DNA from 2 places in the Stappia sp. ABD4_338 genome. Region 2 is predicted to be linked to the other one. Evidence: riboswitches for the same ligand, from Rfam matches in the RefSeq annotation. Region 2 holds a riboswitch; the other holds the start of a gene.

Region 1 (9,205 bases), 210 kb from region 2:
GTCGTGCTGCTCAACCTGATTCTCATGCACCCCGCGTTCTGGGTGCCCTTGCGCGCCTTGTCGGGCTTCTGTTTCGCCGGCGGCGCGATGGTGGTGGAGAGCTGGCTGAGCGAGCGGGCCTCGCCGGAAAACCGGGGCCGCATCTTCGGCATCTACACGATGATCAACCTCGGTGCGACGACCATCGGTCAGATGCTTCTGACCCTGGGGGATCCGGCCGGCTACCTGTTCTTCGTCATCGGGTCGATCATCTATTCGCTGGCGTTGCTGCCCACGGCCCTTTCGACAGCCGCCCAGCCCGTGCCGCTCGCCCGCGTGCGCCTCGATGTCCGCGCGCTGTGGCGCCAGTCGCCGGTCGCGGTGATCGGCGTCATGCTGATCGGCATTTCGAACAGTGCGTTCGGCACGCTCGGCGCGGTCTACGGACGCAAGATCGGCCTCAGCGTCACCGATATCGCCACCATGATGTCGGTGGCGCTTCTCGCCGGATCGCTGATCCAGGTTCCGGTCGGCCTTCTGTCAGACCGCATGGACCGCCGCGTGGTGCTGATCGGCCTCGCCGGGGCCGGATCTGCGATCGGTATTGCGCTCGGGTTCGGTGCGGGCTTCGCCCCCCTGGTGGTGATCGCGCTGATCGGTGCCTTCGGCGGCACGATCTATTCCATGTATCCGGTGATCGTTGCCCATGCCAACGATCACGCGCCCGCCGGCGAGTTCCTCAAGACGAGCGGCGGCCTGCTTCTGCTGTTCGGCGTGGGGTCGGTGGTGGGGCCCCTGCTGGCCGCCGGCATGATGACCCTGACCACCCCCGCCGGCCTGTTCCAGGTGACGACGCTGGCCCACGCCAGCATCATCGGTTTTGCCCTGTGGCGCATCTCCAGGCGCAAGGCCATGCCCACCGCCGACAAGGAGGATTTCGTGGCCATGTCGTCCGGCGTGCGCTTCTCCACGCCCGAGACGCTGACCATGGATCCGCGCGCCGAGGAGGAGGAGATCGAGGAGGTTCGCGAGGAACCGGAGACGCCGGACGAAAACGCGGAAACCGTTCCCGACGACCTGCCGGGCGGGGAGGGCGACCAGGGAGGGCCGGAGCGCGTTTCCTGACCTCTCCCCTTGCGTCCGGCCGTGGTGCGTGGCATAGAGATCCCATCATCAAGAGAAGGGCTGGCGCCCTCGCCAACCTGCCCGACCGGGCAAGGTGGTTTCCCTGATCCGGGTCCCGTAGGGGCCCGACCTTGGGGATGGGGCCGCGAAAGCGGCAACCAAGCGGTCGAAGATTTCCGTCTCGCACCTGCGCCAGTCCTCCTCGGGAAACCGATGGAGGATTTTTTAATGTCGCACGCGTCCCGTACCGCCCGCCTGCCGGTCGACCCCCTCCGTCCCGGGCATGGGGCTCCGGTTGCCGGCCGTAGCCCGGCCGAAGCCGCCCCCCTGCAGGAGGCCGGTCGCACGCATCGTATCACGCTGGTCGAACTGAGGGTTCTCGCCGCCGGTGCCGGTCTTGCCGCGCCGGGCGCGACGCGCGGGGCGGCCGGTCGCGCGCTTCTTGACGAGAATGAACGCCAGACCCGCCTCGAACAGCTCGTTCTGCTGTGGCAGGGCGGGTGCCGGCGCCTCGTCGACGAGACGCTGTATCTGGATATTGCCGCGCGCCACCCGGACCTTGCGCGCAGGGTACGTCGTCGCCTGCGCCGAAGCCGGGCTGGCTGAGCCGCATCACCGTCGCTGCAGGGCTGGTCTCAAGATGATCGGTTATCGACGATATGCGGATCATTCGGGCAGCGCGGGCTGTTCCGGCGGAACCGGCACAGGCCGGCCCTCGTCATCGACGGCCACGAAGGTGAAGGTCGCCTCCGTCACCTTGACCCGGCCGCCGACCCGCTGGCGACGGGCCCAGGCCTCGATCCACACCTTCATGGACGTGCGGCCCACCCCGAGCAGCTTGCAGTAGACGCACAGTACGTCGCCGACCCGCACCGGCCGGATGAAGGTCATGCGGTCGACCGAGATGGTCACCACCCGCCCGCCGGAGCGTTCTCCGCAGGCGATGCCGCCGGCGAGATCCATCTGGGAAAGAACCCAGCCGCCGAAGATGTCGCCCGAGGCATTCGTGTCGCCCGGCATGGCCATGGTGCGCAGCGTCAGTTCGCCTTCCGGGGTCTCGTTGTCGACGTGCTCGCTCACTCGATCTTCTCCATCGTGATCCGTGTTCGTGCCGAGCGTACAGGCGGGAAGTGGACTTGCACAGATGCAGCGACGCGTGAAACGGGCGGCTCCCACAGATGACGCTTTCTCTTGGCAATCAGACAACCGCATGAAACACTTGGCATCCTTCCCTTATTCGGTCGCCGCCGCGCGCCCGTTCCATCCCGCAGGTTCCACGAGCCGGCCCCGCAGCTTGCACGAGTAGGTGTCATGACCCGGTCTTCCCACGCCTCGCTTGAGGGCCCCTTGCACGAACAGTCGGCCCTGGCCCTGTCCCGCGCCATTCATTCCCGCGAGATTTCCGCCCGCGAGCTGATGGAGGCCACGCTGGCCCGCATCGAGGCGGTCAATCCTTCCGTCAACGCGGTGATCTCGCTGCGCGACACGCAGGAGCTGCTCGGCGAGGCGGAGGCCGCCGACGCCGATCTGGCCAAGGGACGCTCGCGCGGGGTGCTGCATGGCTTTCCGCATGCGGTGAAGGATCTGGCGATGACGGCCGGCATTCCCACCACGATGGGCTCGCCGGTCTTCGCAAGGCAGGTGCCCGCCGAGGACGGCATCGCCGTCGCGCGCCTTCGCGAGGCGGGCGCGATCTTCATCGGCAAGACCAACACGCCGGAGTTCGGCCTGGGATCGCATACCTACAACCCGGTCTTCGGCGCGACGCGCAACCCCTACAACCGCTCCCGCTCGGCCGGCGGCTCCAGCGGCGGCTCCGCCGTGGCCCTGGCCGCGCGAATGCTTCCGCTCGCGGACGGATCCGACATGATGGGCTCGCTGCGCAACCCGGCCGGCTTCTGCAACGTCTACGGCTTTCGTCCGAGCTATGGTCGGGTGCCGTCCGGTCCCGGGCCGGAGTGCTTCATGGACAGCATGGCCACCGAAGGCCCCATGGCGCGCACGGTCGCCGACATGGCGCTGCTGCTGTCGCTTCAGGCGGGCTACGATCCGCGCGCGCCGCAGTCCCTTCCAGGTGACGGCTCGGAGTTCGCCGCGCTTGCGGAAGCGCCGCCTCCCGCCGACCTCAAGGGGCTGCGCATCGGCTGGCTCGGAGACTTCGGCGGCCATATGGCGATGGAAGACGGCATTCTCGACCTGAACCGGCAGGCGCTCTCCGTCCTGTCCGATCTCGGGGCCGAGGTCGAGGTGGCCTCGCTCGGCTTCGATGCGGAGCGCATCTGGAAAAGCTGGACCGACCTGCGGAGCTGGCGCATGGCCGCCAAGCTCGGCGCGATTCTCGATGCGCCGGAAACGCGTGACTCGCTCAAGCCCGCCGCCGTGTGGGAGGTGGAGCGCGGCCGCGCGCTGTCGCTTTCCGAGATCGAGGCGGCCAGCCAGACCCGGAGCGCCTGGTACCGGGCGGCGCAGCGGCTGTTCTCGAACTTCGACCTCCTGGCCGCGCCCGTCGCCCAGCTTTTCCCCTTCTACGTCACGCTCGACTGGCCGAAGGAGATCGCGGGCCGGTCCATGGACACTTATCACCGCTGGATGGAATGCGTGGTTCCGGCGAGCCTGCTCGGGTTGCCTTCGGTCTCGGTGCCCGCCGGGTTCGGCGAGGGAGGCCTGCCGACGGGGCTGCAGCTCATTGGCCGTCCGCGTGACGATCTCGGCGTCCTGCGCACCGCAAGCGCCTACGAGCAGGCGACCGACTGGGTCTCCCGCATGCCCGATCTCGGCAAGGCCTGACGGGCGGCAAAACGAAATGGAGACCGCTTCCGGGGGAAGAAGCGGTCTCCGATGCGGGGCCGGATCGGGTGGGCCCCGTTGGCGGGGCGCCGGGTTTGACAAACCGCGTCGCCTGAAACGTCTACGCCGGGGACAACCGGGTGGATCACATGCGGAGGCGGTGCAGGCGCCGGTCGCCGTCGCCACCGCGCGAGACGGGCAATCTCGCGCAATTTCGACTCAATTCTTGCAAGTTTTCTTTTCTAGATTGCCGCGACTTGCGCTGTTCGCCCCTCAATCGCGCCGGTCGGCGTAGCGCGATTCCTCTTCGTAGTAGGCATCGAAGCCGACGTGCCGGCGCAACTCGGCGAAGTCGAGGAGCAGGTCGTCGGGATGCTGGCCGGCCCGGATCACGGCCAGTGCGTCGCGCATGGCCCTGGTCATCGCCGAAAGCAGCGTCAGCGGGTAGGCGCCAAGCCGGAACCCGATACGCTCGAGCTCGGCGTGAGGCAGCAGCGGCGTCGCGCCTCCCTCCACCAGATTGGCCATGTGCCAGCCCGGAACCTCGCGGCAGATCGTCTCCATTTCCTCAATGCTTTGAGGCGCTTCCACGAAGAGAATGTCGGCCCCGGCCTGCGCGAACAGGCGCGCGCGTTCCAGCGCCTCGTCCAGTCCGTGACCATGTCGGGCGTCGGTGCGCGCCAGGATGAGAATGTCGTCGCCTTCCTCGCGCGCGTCGACGGCCGCCTTGATGCGGTTGACGGCCTCCACCCTGTCCACCACCAGCTTGCCCTTGGTGTGGCCGCAGCGCTTGGGCGCCACCTGGTCCTCGATCATCACGCAGGCAAGTCCGGCCCGGGCATATCCCTTCACCGTGCGTTTCACGTTGAGCGCGTTTCCGTAGCCGGTGTCGCCGTCGCCGATGACCAGTGCGGAGGTGGCCGCCGCCACGTTGCGGGCCGTGTCGACCATCTCTCCATAGGAGATGAGGCCGGTGTCCGGCTCGCCGATGCGGGTCGCCGAAACGGCGAAACCGGACATGAACGTGACGGGAAAGCCCGCTTCTCCGATCATGCGGGCCGACAGTCCGTCGAAGCAGCAGGGCATGGGCGTGAAGGGCGTTGCCTCGAGATGGGCGCGCAGGCGGGCGGCTGGTGAGGTCATCGTCGCTCTCGTCTCGGGGGTCGGTGCGGGCGCAAGGGGCCCGTCACAGGTGGAAGGGAATATAGAGGACAAGGTCGGTCCAGAAGAAGATCAGCAGCACCGACAGCAGCATGATGAGCAGGAACGGCCACACGCCTGCCGACACCTCGCCCATGGAGGCTTTCCCCACCGCCTGTATCACATAGAGGTTGAGCCCCACCGGCGGCGTGATGAGCGCGCATTCCACCATGATGACGAAGAAGACGCCGAACCAGATCGGGTCGATGCCAAGCCCCATCAGTGCGCCGGACAGCACCGGAACCATGATGAGCATCATCGAAAGGGCTTCCAGGAACAGGCCCATCACCAGCAGGACCAGCCCGACAACGAGAATGAAAAGTCCCGCCGTTTCAATGTGCTGTGACAGGAACATGGAGATGTCCTGCGGGATGCGGTAGAGCGTGATCGCCTTGCCGAACACCTTGGCGCCGGCCACGATCAGCAGGATCGCGACGGTCGTGGTCATGGACTCCACGACCGCGTCGCGGAACTTCGGCCAGTCCAGGGTTCGCAGCACCACGGTGACGATGAAGAGGGCGCCGAGAAAGCCCACGGCGGAGGCTTCCGTCGGCGTCACCGCGCCGGCATATATCCCCGCGATGACGGTTCCCGCCAGCAGGATCGTCGGCAGGGCGCGCAGCGCGGTGGCGCGCCGCTCCGCCCAGCTCGCGCGCGGGCTCGGCTGATAGTCCGAGGCAAGGCTCGCGTAGAGCACCGACCAGCCGATGAACAGCGCCATCAGCAGCAGGCCCGGCCCGATGCCGGCGAGAAACAGCGCGATGATCGATTCCTCGGTGATCGCGCCATAGACGATCATCGGGATCGACGGGGGGATAAGGATGCCGAGCGTGCCGCCGGCGGCGAGCAGGCCGAGCACGAAGCGGCGGGGATAGCCGCGGCTCGTCATCTCCGGAATCGCGACGGTTCCGATCGTCGCGGCCGTCGCGACCGAGGATCCCGAGATCGCGGCGAAGATACCGCAGGAGAGGATTGTCGCGATGCCGAGGCCGCCGGGCCAGTGACCGACCCAGGCCTGAACGGCGGCGAAGAGGTCGCGCCCGACGCCGCCCTTGAGCAGCACGTTCGACATGAGCAGGAACAGCGGCACGGCGATCAGCACGAAGCTGTCGGCGGCCGAAAGCAGGCCCTGCGGCACCATCAGTGGCGAGAAGCCGCCGATCGCAAGCAGACCGAAGCCGAGCCCGGCGAGCGCGAAGGCAACCGGTATCCCCGAAAGCAGCAGTGCGAACAGGGCGGCGAGAATGAGGATCGTCACCATGCGGGATCAGTGCTCCGGACGGGAGGGCGGCGGCGTGGTGCCCGCCGGCGCCAGCGCGACGCGGGCGGCCTCGACGAGGGATTGCAGGCACAGCAGCAGGAAACAGGCGGGCAGCGATGCCTGGGCCCACCACGCCGGCATGTCCAGCATGGAGCCGGTCGTGCGGCCGCGCGAAAAGGAATCATAGGCGATCCCGCTGCCGTCCTTCACCACCAAGGCGGCAAGGGCCGCGACGAACAGCAGCGCGAAGACCTCCTGCCATCGCCGCGCGCGCGGCCCCAGCATGTCGGTCACCAGCGTGATGGTGATGTGCTGTCGGCGATGCACCAGGATCGCGGCACCCCCGAAGGTCGCCCAGACGAGCAGGAGCCTGGACAGCTCTTCCGCCCATATTGTCGGAGCGGTGAACGCGTAGCGCATGAGCACCTCGTAACCGAGCATGAGCGCGATCACGAAATAGGCCCATCCGGCCAGCGTCCCCAGGTACCGGGACAGCCGGTCGATGACGTTGAACATGGCGGGATCCGTCGCGAAGCGGCCGGGCCGGATGCAGGGGCACCCGGCCCGGCTCGTGTGAACTCGTCAGTTCCTGAGCGCGCGGGCGGCGGCAAGCACCTTCTCGCCGAGCGCGCCGGAATCGGCCAGATACTGGTCGTAGACCGGCTGCGCGGCCGCGAGCCATGCCTCCACTTCCGCATCGGAGAGTTCGTAGACGGTCATGCCGTTGGAGCGCGCCGCGTCATAGGCCTCCGTCTCGATGGCCGTCATGCGGTCGCGCACGTCCTTCTCGGCAAAGAGTGCGGCCTCGGTGATCCAGTCGCGGTGCTGCTCGGGAAGGCCGTTCCAGAAGTCCTCGTTGACCACGACGATGAACTCGATGTCGGCGTTGTTGGTGACGGTGATGGTGTCCATCACCTCCCACAGGCGCCGACTCTTGACGCCGGATACACCGGTCATGCCCACGTCGACGGTGCCGCGCTGATAGGCGATATACTGTTCGGAGCCGGAGATCAGCGTCGGCGCGCCGCCGGCCGCCTTGATCCATTCGCCGAGCGTCTTGCCGAAGACGCGCACCTTCTTGCCTTCCAGGTCGGCGGGCGTGCGGATCGGTCCGCCGTTCGACAGCAGCACGGAGCCGCCGTAGGCCTGCCACCACAGCACCTTGGCGCCGGTCTCCGCGATTGCCTCGTCAAGCGGCGCGCGCACCGGGCTGCCCGGCGCCACGGCCTTGCGCACGAGGTCCTCGCTGTTGAGCAGGAAGGGCAGGTAGAACAGGTCCACCGCCGGAACATCGCCCACATAGCGCGTCAGCGAGGCGACGCCCATCTCGATGGAGCCCGAACCGACGGCCTCGGGAACCTCGTTGTCCTTGTAGAGCTGGGCGGAATCGTAGATCTCGACGGCGATGTCGCCCTTGGAGATCTCCTCGACCTTCGACTTGAAGACCGAGAGATTCTCGCCGAGATGGCTTTTCAGCGGCAACTGAAGGGTGATGCGCAGCGTCGTGGTCTCGGCCATGGCCGCCGACACGGTGAGCGCGAGACCGGCGGCAACGCCGGCGGCAAGGCGAAAGAGCTTCATTCCTGTTCCTCCCTGGCACGCCCTTCGCGCGGAATTTGGACCCCACGCACAAGGACGCAATCATGCGGCTCCCCGGATTGCGGGGACCACGATCACGACCCACCGCCGGCGTCGGTGCCCGCTGGCACCGGACTCGCCCGTCCTCCACGGGCAACCGTCGGTCAATCGTGTCTTCCGGCTCACCTTTGCGGATGGCCGGCCTCCTCCCGCGACGCTCGCGTTTTGTCGCGATGCATCGCACCCGCACGCCTGATCCCGGCGACGCGGACCCCTGGACGGTAAACGAAGGCTCGCCGACTATGCAACTCCTTCAACGGGCGTTTTACGCAGGGGAGACACCGCGGCCGGGGCGCTTGAACGCGTCGCGCGCGGCTTCCACCTCCTCGCGCACGCAGCAGCCTTCCAGGTGGTCGTTGACCAGTCCCATGGCCTGCATGAAGGCATAGACCGTGGTCGGACCGACAAAGGACCAGCCGCGTCGCTTGAGGTCCTTGGAAATCATCTTCGAGACGGGCGTCTGGGCAAGCACGGAGAGGCTTGCATGGTCGCAGCGTTCGGGCCGTTCCTGCGGTCCGGGCTCAAAGGACCAGAAATAGGCCGCGAGCGATCCGAACTCCGCGACGAGCTCTCGGGCGCGTTTCGCGTTGTTGATCGTCGAGACGATCTTGCCGCGATGGCGCACGATGCCCGCGTCGGCGAGCAGCCGTTCCACGTCGGCCTCGCCGAAGCCGGCGACCACATCGAAATCGAATCCCGCGAAGGCGGCACGGAAGTTCTCCCGCTTGCGCAGGATGGTCAGCCACGAAAGGCCCGACTGGAAGCCTTCCAGGCAGATCTTTTCGAACAGGCGCCGGTCGCTGTCCACCGGGCGGCCCCACTCGGCATCGTGATATGCGAGGTAGTCCGGTCTGTTGCCGTGCCAGGCGCAGCGGACCCGTCCGTCCTCGCCGCGCAGCAGCCCCCGGGGCAGCGTCTCGTCGCTCGGGTTGACGGAGGTATCGGCGGTCTCGCTCACGCAATGTCCTTTCGTGGCCGCGCGCAATCGCGCGAAACGGCAATTTATGTTCCTGATATGTTCATGGTAGCGTCCAAGCGTTTCGCCCGCAAGCTGTGTGCATCGGTCGAGACATGCGGCCTGCGAAATGCGCTGTGGAGCGTGCGGGTCAGTCCGCCGTCGATTGCGTGACGGAGAAGGGAAGGGAGAGCGTTGCGCTCTTGTCGCCGGCCCGGTCATGCAGGGCGATGGCGAGCGTATACTCCCCGGCGCGCAGC
Region 2 (9,205 bases):
GCCGGGCGGCGGAGGCGCCTCGTCCAGGGCATTGACAAGAAAGTCGCGGAACCTGGGGTCGCCCACAGACTGGCCGGAGAGATTGACCGTGATGCGATACCCCTCCGGCATGGAAGGAATGCGGTTCAGGACGGCCTCGACCACCCAGCGATCGACCCGCGACATGAGACCGTGACGCTCGGCAGCGGCGATGAAGGCGCCCGGCGGAAGCGCCTTGCCGCTTTCATCAAGAACCCTGAGCAGGATCTCGTCGTGGGGAGTGCCGCCTTCATACAGCGGCTGGATGGGCATGGCGTGAAGCTCGAAGCGGTCTGCTCGCAGCGCGTCGTGGATCAGGCGGACATTCATGACCTCCTGATGCCGTGCGATGATCTCCCTGTCATCGGCGCGAAACAGCGCGACCCTCGACCCTCCGGCTTCCCGGGCAATCATGCAGGCACGGTCGGCACGATTGAGCACCTCGAGAACCGTCAGCGCGGCACCGCCCGACACCTCGGACGTGAGATCGACAAGGCCGACACTGACCCCGACGGAATACCGGTTCCCGCCCCAGTCGAACCCGGTTGCCTCCACGCTCGCGACGACGTGTTCGGCAATCGCCTCCAGGCCGTGACCTCCTTCGTCCGACGCGACAACGGCGAACTGCTCTCCGCCGATGCGTGCGACATGGGCCTGCGGCGCAAGTCCGCGCAGCAGGGTCGCGATGTGCCGTAGAAGCTCGTCTCCGGCAGCCTGGTCGGTCAGGTCGTTGACGATCCGGAAGTCATCGATGTCGATGACCATCAGGCCGAGATTGCCATCGCCCTCCCGCTCCGCACCGGGGGCAATGCTCCGTGCCAGTTCCTCCAGCAGGGCCTGCCGGTTGGGCAGGCCGGTAACCGGATCCTCGCGCTCACGCTTCAGCAAACGCTCGCGCACAACGGCAATTTCGGTGACATCGCGGCGGTTGACGATCGCTCCGCAGATCACTCCCGCCTCGTCCCGGAAGGGCTCGAGCCGGATGGAATAGATCACCGCCGATCCGTCGTCCTTCTGGTTGGGATCCTCGAACTCGACCGTCTCGCCCGCGAAACAGCGAGACAGCGGAACCAGAACGCTTTCCAGATAGCCCCGGGTTCCGACGACCTCCGCGACGGGGCGACCGATGATGTCATCGGGACCAAGCCCCCAACGCTCCGTATAGGCCAAGTTCGCCCACAGATAGCGGCAATCCGTTCCAATGATCGCGAGCCCGTCGGAGGTCTGGCTGATGACCTCCTCCTGCATGGAGACCTTGCGTTCAAGGTCATGAACGCGCGTCGTGTCCTCCAGCACGATGACAAGCCCGTCGACCTCTCCGGCTTCATCCTCGACCGGAAGATAGGACACCCGCAGCAGCCGTTCTTGCGGACTTTCGCGCAGTCCCCAGTCCACAAACGTGATAACTTCGCCCGAAAGGGCCCGGTGCAGCAGCGGTCGACGTGCAGCATAGGTCGCTTCACCGAAGAAGCCGGTGAAGGAGCGTCCGACCACGCTCACGCCGGCTCCCTCCGCCTCGCGAAACGCCCTGTTCGCGCCACGCACGACGAGGTGGCGGTCGAGCACGATCATGCGGAAACGCGATTCCTCGAAAGCCGCATGAAAGGCGCGCCCGCCGAACGTGTTCCACAGATCGCCGTCCGGACCGACAAGTCGCCGTCCGGTCGCCAAAATCGCCACTTCGCCCTGGCCGCGCTCTGCCAAATGATCCAACTCGCACTCGTGCTCGAACCTTGGAGTGCGACCATCAAATCATGAGAAAGTTGATGATCCTATAAGCAATTTTGCAGCTCATAGGTATTTATGACGATATTCAGAGGCAGGCGGCCAAAGGTTTTACTCAACGTCACAAGCAGAGCCGAGCCAAGGCACGTCGATGGATGAAGCCCGCCTAGTTTACGCTACGGACGCCCCCAGGAATATCGAGCGAGAATGCAGGTATCGCTACCTGGAACGTCTCGCCTTCGACGGTTTCGAACCGATAGGAACCGCTCATCACGCCGGATGTCGCGCGCAAGGGACAGCCGGAGGTGTATTCGAACCGTTCTCCGGGCCCCAGGGTGGGTTGTTCACCGACCACGCCGTCGCCGCGAACCTCCTCGAGCCGCCCCTCACCGTCTATGATTTTCCAGTGACGCGACCGCAATGTCACCAATTCCAGCCCGAGGTTCACGATGTCGACCGAGTAGGCCCAGACGTGCACCCCGTCGTCCGGCTCCGAGCGGTCGGGAAGATAGACCGGCTCCACCGTGACCTGAATATTGCGTGTAAGCGCCCGGTACGTGAAATCCGTCTCGGATCCGCCCTGGTCTCGTGCCCGCATCTTCTCTTGTCCCGTTCCTGACCGAAGGTTCCCGCGAAAAGCGCTCGGATCGTAGCTAGGGTGTGGACCCATGAACAAACCGGACCCGCCTTGTTCATGGGTCCACACCCCAGACCGCGCGCTGCCTGCTGACGAAATCTTGACGAGGCCGCCCTTGCCGCGCGCCGGCTTCACAGGCCATCAAGACACGACGCATTCGTCAAGCTCACCGGAACCGCGCACCTCATGTTCGATACCCGCCTTCGCCCGCTCATCGACCCGCCGCTGAACGCGTTCGGAACGCGTCTTGCCCGGGCCGGCGTGAGCGCGGACGCGCTCACCTTCACGGGCCTTGCAACCGCGCTTCTTGCCGCACTGGCGATCCACTCCGGCCTGACATTCACGGCGGCGGGCCTCGTGGTCGCCAACAGGTTGCTCGACGGCCTCGACGGCGCCGTCGCCCGGGCCAGCCGGAAGACCGACCGTGGCGGCTTCCTGGATATCGTGTTCGACTTCGCCTTCTACGGCGCGGTGCCCTTTGCCTTCGCAACGGGCGATCCCCAGGCGAACGCGCTTCCGGCGGCAGCCCTTCTGCTGAGTTTCTATCTCAACGGGGCAACTTTCCTCGGCTTCGCCATCATGGCCGAGAAGCGCGGCCTGAGCACCGACGCGCAAGGAAAGAAGTCTCTCTACTACCTGGGCGGACTGGCGGAAGGAGCAGAGACCATCGCCGTCTTCCTCGCCATGTGTCTCCTGCCGGACCTGTTCGCGGCAATCGCCTGGGCCTTTGCCGCGATCTGTCTTGTCTCCGCGAGCGCGCGCGTCGCGCTCGTGCTTCAGCTCCTCAGGGACTGAAGCGCCGGATCAGCCGCGTGAGGCTGCAAGGGCCGCCGCCAGATCGGCGGCAAGATCGTCCGGATGTTCCAGGCCGACGGAGAAGCGCAGCAACCCCGCACCGATGCCAAGCTCCGCACGGGCTTCCTCGGCCACGCTTTGATGGGTCGTTGTCGCCGGATGTGTGACCAGCGAGCGCGCGTCACCCAGGTTGTTCGACATCTTCACGATCCTCAACGCGTTGGAGAACCGGAAGGCGGCCTCCTTGCCCCCCTTCATCTCGAAGGCGATCATCGTGGAGCCCGCCCGCATCTGCCGGCGCGCCAGATCCGCCTGCGGATGATCATCGCGACCGGGATAGATCACCCGCGATACCGCATCGCTTTCCGCCAGCAGGTCGGCGAGCCGTGCGGCGGAGGTGGTCTGCCTCTCGACGCGCAGGGACAGCGTTTCCAGTCCCTTGAGGAGCACCCAGGCATTGAAGGGACTCATGGACGGGCCGGTATGCTTGACGAAAGGCATCACTTCGTCGTCGATCCAGTCCTTTTCGCCGAGCACGATGCCGCCGAGGCAGCGCCCCTGCCCATCGATGTGTTTCGTCGCGGAATAGATGACGACATCCGCGCCAAGCGCGAGCGGCGACTGCCAAATCGGGGTCGCGAAGACATTGTCCACGACAAGCTTCGCGCCGACCGCATGGGCAAGTTCGGCCACGGCGGCGATGTCGATGATCTCGAGTGTCGGGTTGGTCGGGCTCTCGAGAAAACAGGCGGTGGTTCCGGGACGGATCGCGGCGCGCCAGGCGTCCAGGTCGGTTCCATCGACCAGCGTCGTCTCGACGCCGAAGCGTGGCAGCAGCGTCTCGACGATATAGCGGCAGGAACCGAACAGCGCCTTGGCGGCCACGACATGATCGCCGGCCTTGCAGCAGGCTATGAGCGCCAGGTTGACCGCGGCCATGCCGCTCGCCGTGGCGATGCCGGCTTCCGCGCCCTCCAGGGCCGCCATGCGGTTCTCGAACATGGCAACGGTGGGATTGGCGTATCGGGAATAGACGAAACCCGGATCATCGCCGTTGAAGCGGGCTTCCGCCGCCTCGGCCGTTCCGTAGACGAAGCCCTGTGTCAGGAAGATCGCCTCTGATGTCTCGCCGAAGGGAGAGCGGGTGGTCCCGCCGTGGACGAGGGTGGTGTCTGGATGCCAGTCCCGGTCGTTCGCGCTCATGCTGCACTCCAAAATGCAAAACCCCGGCCGTGACGGACCGGGGTTTTTGCAACCCGGCCTGTTTAGCGACTTTTTTAACGTGGCTGCAAGCCGGCCGGCCCAAATCACCACGGAAGATGGGGTCTGATAGTCCACGCAGGCACGGGCGTCAACGCATTTGCGGCGGGCGGGCCGGATCGGCCGGCCCGCCCGCCGCAATGTCTCAGGTGCGCAAGACCCGGTAAATGGCCGGAATCACCAGCACCGTCAGCAGCGTGGACGAGGCCAGTCCGAACAGAAGCGAGATCGCGAGCCCCTGAAAGATCGGATCCGTCAGAATCACCGCCGCTCCGATCATGGCCGCAAGGGCCGTGAGCAGGATCGGCTTGAAGCGGATCGCGCCGGCCTCCAGGAGCACCGGAGTCAGAGGCTCACCCGGCTTTCTCGCATGGCGGATGAAGTCGACCAGCAGGATCGAATTGCGCACGATGATACCGGCAAGCGCGATGAAGCCGATCATAGAGGTTGCTGAGAAAGGCGCGCCGAAAAGCCAGTGTCCTCCCAAAATGCCGATGAAGGTCAAGGGCACGGGCGTCAGGATGACCAGCGGCAGCTTGAAGGACCCGAACTGGGCAACGACCAGAATGTAAATGCCGAGAAGCGCCACCGCGAAGGCGGCGCCCATGTCGCGGAAGGTCACCCAGGTCACTTCCCACTCGCCATCCCACAGCAGGGTGACACCGGTCTCGTCCTCCGGCTGGCCGTGCAGCCGGATCACGGGCCGGGGCAGGTCACCCCAGTCCATGGCGTCAAGCGCCTCCTGAACCGCAAGCATCCCGTAGAGGGGGGCCTCGAAGTCGCCGGCAAGTTCCGCCGTCACCATGTCGGCATAGCGGCCATTGTGGCGGAAGACCATCAGCGAGGAGGCCTCGTCGGTCACCTCCACCACGTCGCCAAGCTCGACGACGCTCGTGCTTCCCGGCAGCACGTCTGCCGGGATCGGGGTGGCGAGGAAACGCTCGTCGAGCACCTTGTGGCCCCGTGGGCGCTCCATGCGAATGGGGATCGGAGCGCGCCCGGCGCCACGGTGCGAGTACCCGATGGTCCGTCCTCCCCCAAGGATCGCCAGGGTGTCGAAGACATCGGATTCCTGAACCCGGAAGAAGTCGAGTTCATCGGTTACGGTGGTCACGCGCTTGCGCGGAGCCGGTACGCCGAAACTGTCGTCCACGTCGACGACGAAGGGAACGGAGGCAAAGGCCTCCCGCACCTTGCGCGCGACCGCGCGGCGGGTTTCCGCGTCGGGCCCGTAGATCTCGGCCAGCAGCGTCGCAAGAACGGGAGGTCCCGGAGGTGGCTCCACCACCTTGAGCGAGGTGCCCGGGGGAACGTCGAGTTCGGCGAGACGCGAGCGGATTTCCAGCGCGATCTCATGGCTCTCGCGGGCCCTGTCCCCCTTGGGCGACAAAAGGATCGCAACGTCGCCAAGCTGGGGCTCCGCACGCAGATAGCTGTGTCGCACCAGTCCGTTGAAGTCGAAGGGCGCGGCGGTGCCCGCATGTGTGGTTGCGGAGATCACCTCGGGCAGCATCAGGACGGTGCGCGCGACCATGCGCGCAACCGCATCGGTGGTCTCGACGGTGCTGCCCTCGGGAAGGTCCACCGTCACGGCGAGCTCGGACTTGTTGTCGAAGGGCAGAAGCTTGACGGTCACATGCTTGGTCGCGAAGAGCGCAAGCGAACCGAGCGTCGCTCCCCCGACCAGCAACAGGAAGAGCCAGCTTCGCGCCTTCGACGCGAGTACCGGACGGGCAACGGCCAGATACGCCCGTCCAAGCCTGCCGCCGGACGAGCCATCGTGCGCGCTGTCCGTGTCGTGGAGCGGAGCACGTCCGGCGACCTTGAGCATCAGCCAGGGCGTCACGGTGACGGCGACGAAAAAGGAAAAGATCATTGCCGCCGATGCATTCGCCGGAATGGGGCTCATGTAGGGGCCCATCATGCCGGAGACGAAGAGCATGGGCAGCAGCGCGGTGACGACCGTGAGCGTCGCGACGATCGTCGGGTTGCCGACCTCGGCCACCGCCTCGATGGCCGCCGCGCGTCTGTCGCGCGTGTCGCCCATGGCCCAGTGGCGGGCGATGTTCTCGATCACGACGATGGCGTCGTCGACCAGGATTCCGATGGAAAAGATGAGTGCGAAGAGCGACACGCGGTTGAGCGTGTAGCCCATGACCCAGGCGGCAAACAGGGTGAGCAGGATCGTGACCGGAATGACGACGGCCACCACCATCGCCTCGCGCCCACCGATCGCGACCATCACCAGCGCGATGATCGAGAGCGTCGCGAGCCCCAGGTGAAAGAGCAGTTCGTTCGCCTTCTCGTTCGCGGTTTCCCCGTAGTCTCGTGTCACGGTCACCTGCATGGAGGCAGGTACGAGACGCCCCTTCAGCGCCTCAACCTTGTGCAGGATCGCCTCCGCGACCGTCACCGCGTTGGAGCCTGCGCGCTTCGCGACCGCAAGCGTCACGGCAGGCATTGGCGCCGTTGCGCTTGTGTGCATGGCCGTAATCGCATCACTTTCCGATACAAGGGAGACGTCGGCCAGGTCGCGCACATAGACGGGACGCCCGTCACGTGTGGTGACAAGGAGGTTTCCGATCTCGTCAGGAGTGGAAAGCGTCTCGCCGGCGACGAGGGTCACATCGCGCCCCGCATCACGCAATCGGCCGGCCGGAAACGACCGGTTGGCACCTGCGACCTTTCCGGAAAGCTGCTGCAGGGTGACACCGGCCAGCGCCAGACGCTCCGGATCCGGCGCGATGCGGATCTCCTCGCCGACCGCGCCGACGAGATAGGACAGACCGACATTCTCGACCTTGGAAACCTCGGCCTGCAGTTCGCGCGCGACCCGCGTCAGCGCGGCCGGCGTGATATTGTCCGTGCCGACGGCAGGCGTCAGCGTCAGCGAGACGATGGCGACATCGTCAATTCCTCGTCCGACGACACGAGGCTCCGGAATGCCGACCGGGATACGGTCCATGTTGGCGCGGATCTTGTCGTGCACGCGCAGCACGGCTGAATCCGGCGACGTGCCGACCAGGAAGCGGGCCGTGACCAGAACGAAGTCGTCCCGGGTCTGGGAATAGACGTGTTCGACGCCGTCGATCCCCTTCACGATGGTTTCCAGCGGTTCGGTGACGAGCTTGACCGCATCGGGGGCCTTGAGGCCGCTGGCCTGGACGTGAATGTCCACCATGGGCACGGAGATCTGAGGTTCCTCCTCCCGCGGGAGCGAGACGAGCGCGACAAGACCAAGCGCAAGGGAGGCAAGCAGGAAAAGAGGCGTCAGGGGCGAGGTGATGAACGCGCGCGTGAGACCGCCCGCGATGCCGAGACCGCCGGAAGGCTTCGTCATGGAAGGATGACCTCGTCGCCGGGCGTCAGGCCCGATAGAATCTCGATGCGGCTTTCCTCGCCCTTGCGCAGCGTGGCGCCGGTGAGAACGGTCCGCTCGACGGGCCCCTGAGGGCTCGCGACCTTCACGAAATCAAGGCCCGCCCGTGTCGTCACCGCCCGGGCGGGCACCAGGATCGCCTCACGGGTTCCGACGGGCACGCGAACGAGAACGCGCGCGTTGATGAACTGCGTGTCAAGGCTGTCCACATCGACATCCGCGACGACCCGGCCGGACTGGATGGTGGGATAGACCTTGGCCAACCGGCCGGTCAGGGGGGCCTCGCCGGCACCGGTTCCGCCGATGCGGATCTCCGCGCCATCCTTGAGATCGCCGGCATGGCGTTCCGGGATCGACAGGCGTAGGAAAGTTCCACCGCTGCCGAGAACGGCCAGCGTCTCGCCCGGCATGATGACCGCGCCACGGGTCACGGGAACCGTGAGAACGCGACCATCGGCCGGCGCCAGAACGTCACCTTCCTCGCCCTGACGGACAATCACGGAACGCTCGGCGCTGGTCGCCGCGATCTCATTGCGCGTGACCTCGGCGGAGGTCCGCAACTGGTCGAGACGCTGGCGGGTCACCACACCGCGCTCCACAAGCGTCTCGGCCCGGGACAGGTCGGCTTCGGCGTTCTCGAGCTGGCTCTGCAACGCGCGCAGGCGGGCATCGAGTGCGGCGATCTGGAACGCGATCTTCTCGTCGGCGACGGTCGCGATGCGTTCCCCCGCCGTGACCGTATCGCCCTCCTCCACGGCCAGTTCCGCAATCGTGCCCCCGATACGCGCACGGGCGGGAACCTGGTCACGCGCCTCCACCTGCCCGTAAAGCGCCTTCCACTCGGTAACGGGCTCGCGCGCGACGGTCAGCGATGCGGCAAGGACAGGCGTCACAAGGAGAGGCCCCGCCAGGGCAAGCGCCGGCAGAGCAAGGAGACAAGCGCGAAAGTTCATTCCCAGCCCCTCAGAAAGCCGTTCCCGGCGCAACACCCAGGCGGCGGAAGATCATGGCCGCCGGGCAAAACCCGGTGAACGCCGCCTGAAGCATGTTCGCACCGATGAAGACGGTGAACCAGACGAAGAGGGGGGAGACGGTCAGCGTGAGCACGACGGACAGCAGCGTCATGACTCCGGCAAAGGCGAGAACGGCACGATCAAGGGTCATTTGCACCTCCTGCGGGTCAATATGTGATAATATTAGTATATTCTAAAATACATTCAATACGGGGTTTTCCGGAAGGTTTCTACCCGTCGTGCCGAACGAGGGTCCCGTTCACGCACCCCACCATTGCCAGAAACGCATTGGCCAATTCCCGCGCGCTTTGATAATCACGGCGGAAATCGCGAATCGAGGGGGGCACGATGACCGCAGCCGAACACGGCATTCTTCCG

What was found. Region 2 has a riboswitch for S-adenosylmethionine ahead of ACYX4S_RS13030 (O-succinylhomoserine sulfhydrylase). Riboswitches for the same ligand answer to the same signal wherever they lie in the genome.
Region 1: another riboswitch for S-adenosylmethionine. It lies ahead of ACYX4S_RS14010 (hypothetical protein); the one in region 2 lies ahead of ACYX4S_RS13030 (O-succinylhomoserine sulfhydrylase).

The regions. Positions count from the first base shown of each region.
Region 1 covers NZ_CM149982.1:3,100,958-3,110,162, reverse strand. The annotation lists gene ACYX4S_RS14015 (MFS transporter) at 1-1,104, shown strand, start outside; SAM-I-IV-variant riboswitch at 1,145-1,276, shown strand; gene ACYX4S_RS14010 (hypothetical protein) at 1,333-1,710, shown strand; gene ACYX4S_RS14005 (acyl-CoA thioesterase) at 1,771-2,130, opposite strand; gene ACYX4S_RS14000 (amidase) at 2,416-3,891, shown strand; gene ACYX4S_RS13995 (isocitrate lyase/PEP mutase family protein) at 4,165-5,034, opposite strand; gene ACYX4S_RS13990 (TRAP transporter large permease) at 5,078-6,352, opposite strand; gene ACYX4S_RS13985 (TRAP transporter small permease) at 6,359-6,868, opposite strand; gene ACYX4S_RS13980 (TRAP transporter substrate-binding protein) at 6,935-7,933, opposite strand; gene ACYX4S_RS13975 (DNA-3-methyladenine glycosylase I) at 8,256-8,948, opposite strand; gene ACYX4S_RS13970 (hypothetical protein) at 9,097-9,205, opposite strand, start outside.
Region 2 covers NZ_CM149982.1:2,895,386-2,904,590, forward strand. The annotation lists gene ACYX4S_RS13015 (putative bifunctional diguanylate cyclase/phosphodiesterase) at 1-1,731, opposite strand, end outside; gene apaG (Co2+/Mg2+ efflux protein ApaG) at 1,910-2,341, opposite strand; gene ACYX4S_RS13025 (CDP-alcohol phosphatidyltransferase family protein) at 2,567-3,175, shown strand; gene ACYX4S_RS13030 (O-succinylhomoserine sulfhydrylase) at 3,185-4,378, opposite strand; SAM riboswitch at 4,420-4,499, opposite strand; gene ACYX4S_RS13035 (efflux RND transporter permease subunit) at 4,581-7,775, opposite strand; gene ACYX4S_RS13040 (efflux RND transporter periplasmic adaptor subunit) at 7,772-8,767, opposite strand; gene ACYX4S_RS13045 (YgaP family membrane protein) at 8,778-8,978, opposite strand; gene ACYX4S_RS13050 (2'-deoxycytidine 5'-triphosphate deaminase) at 9,176-9,205, shown strand, end outside.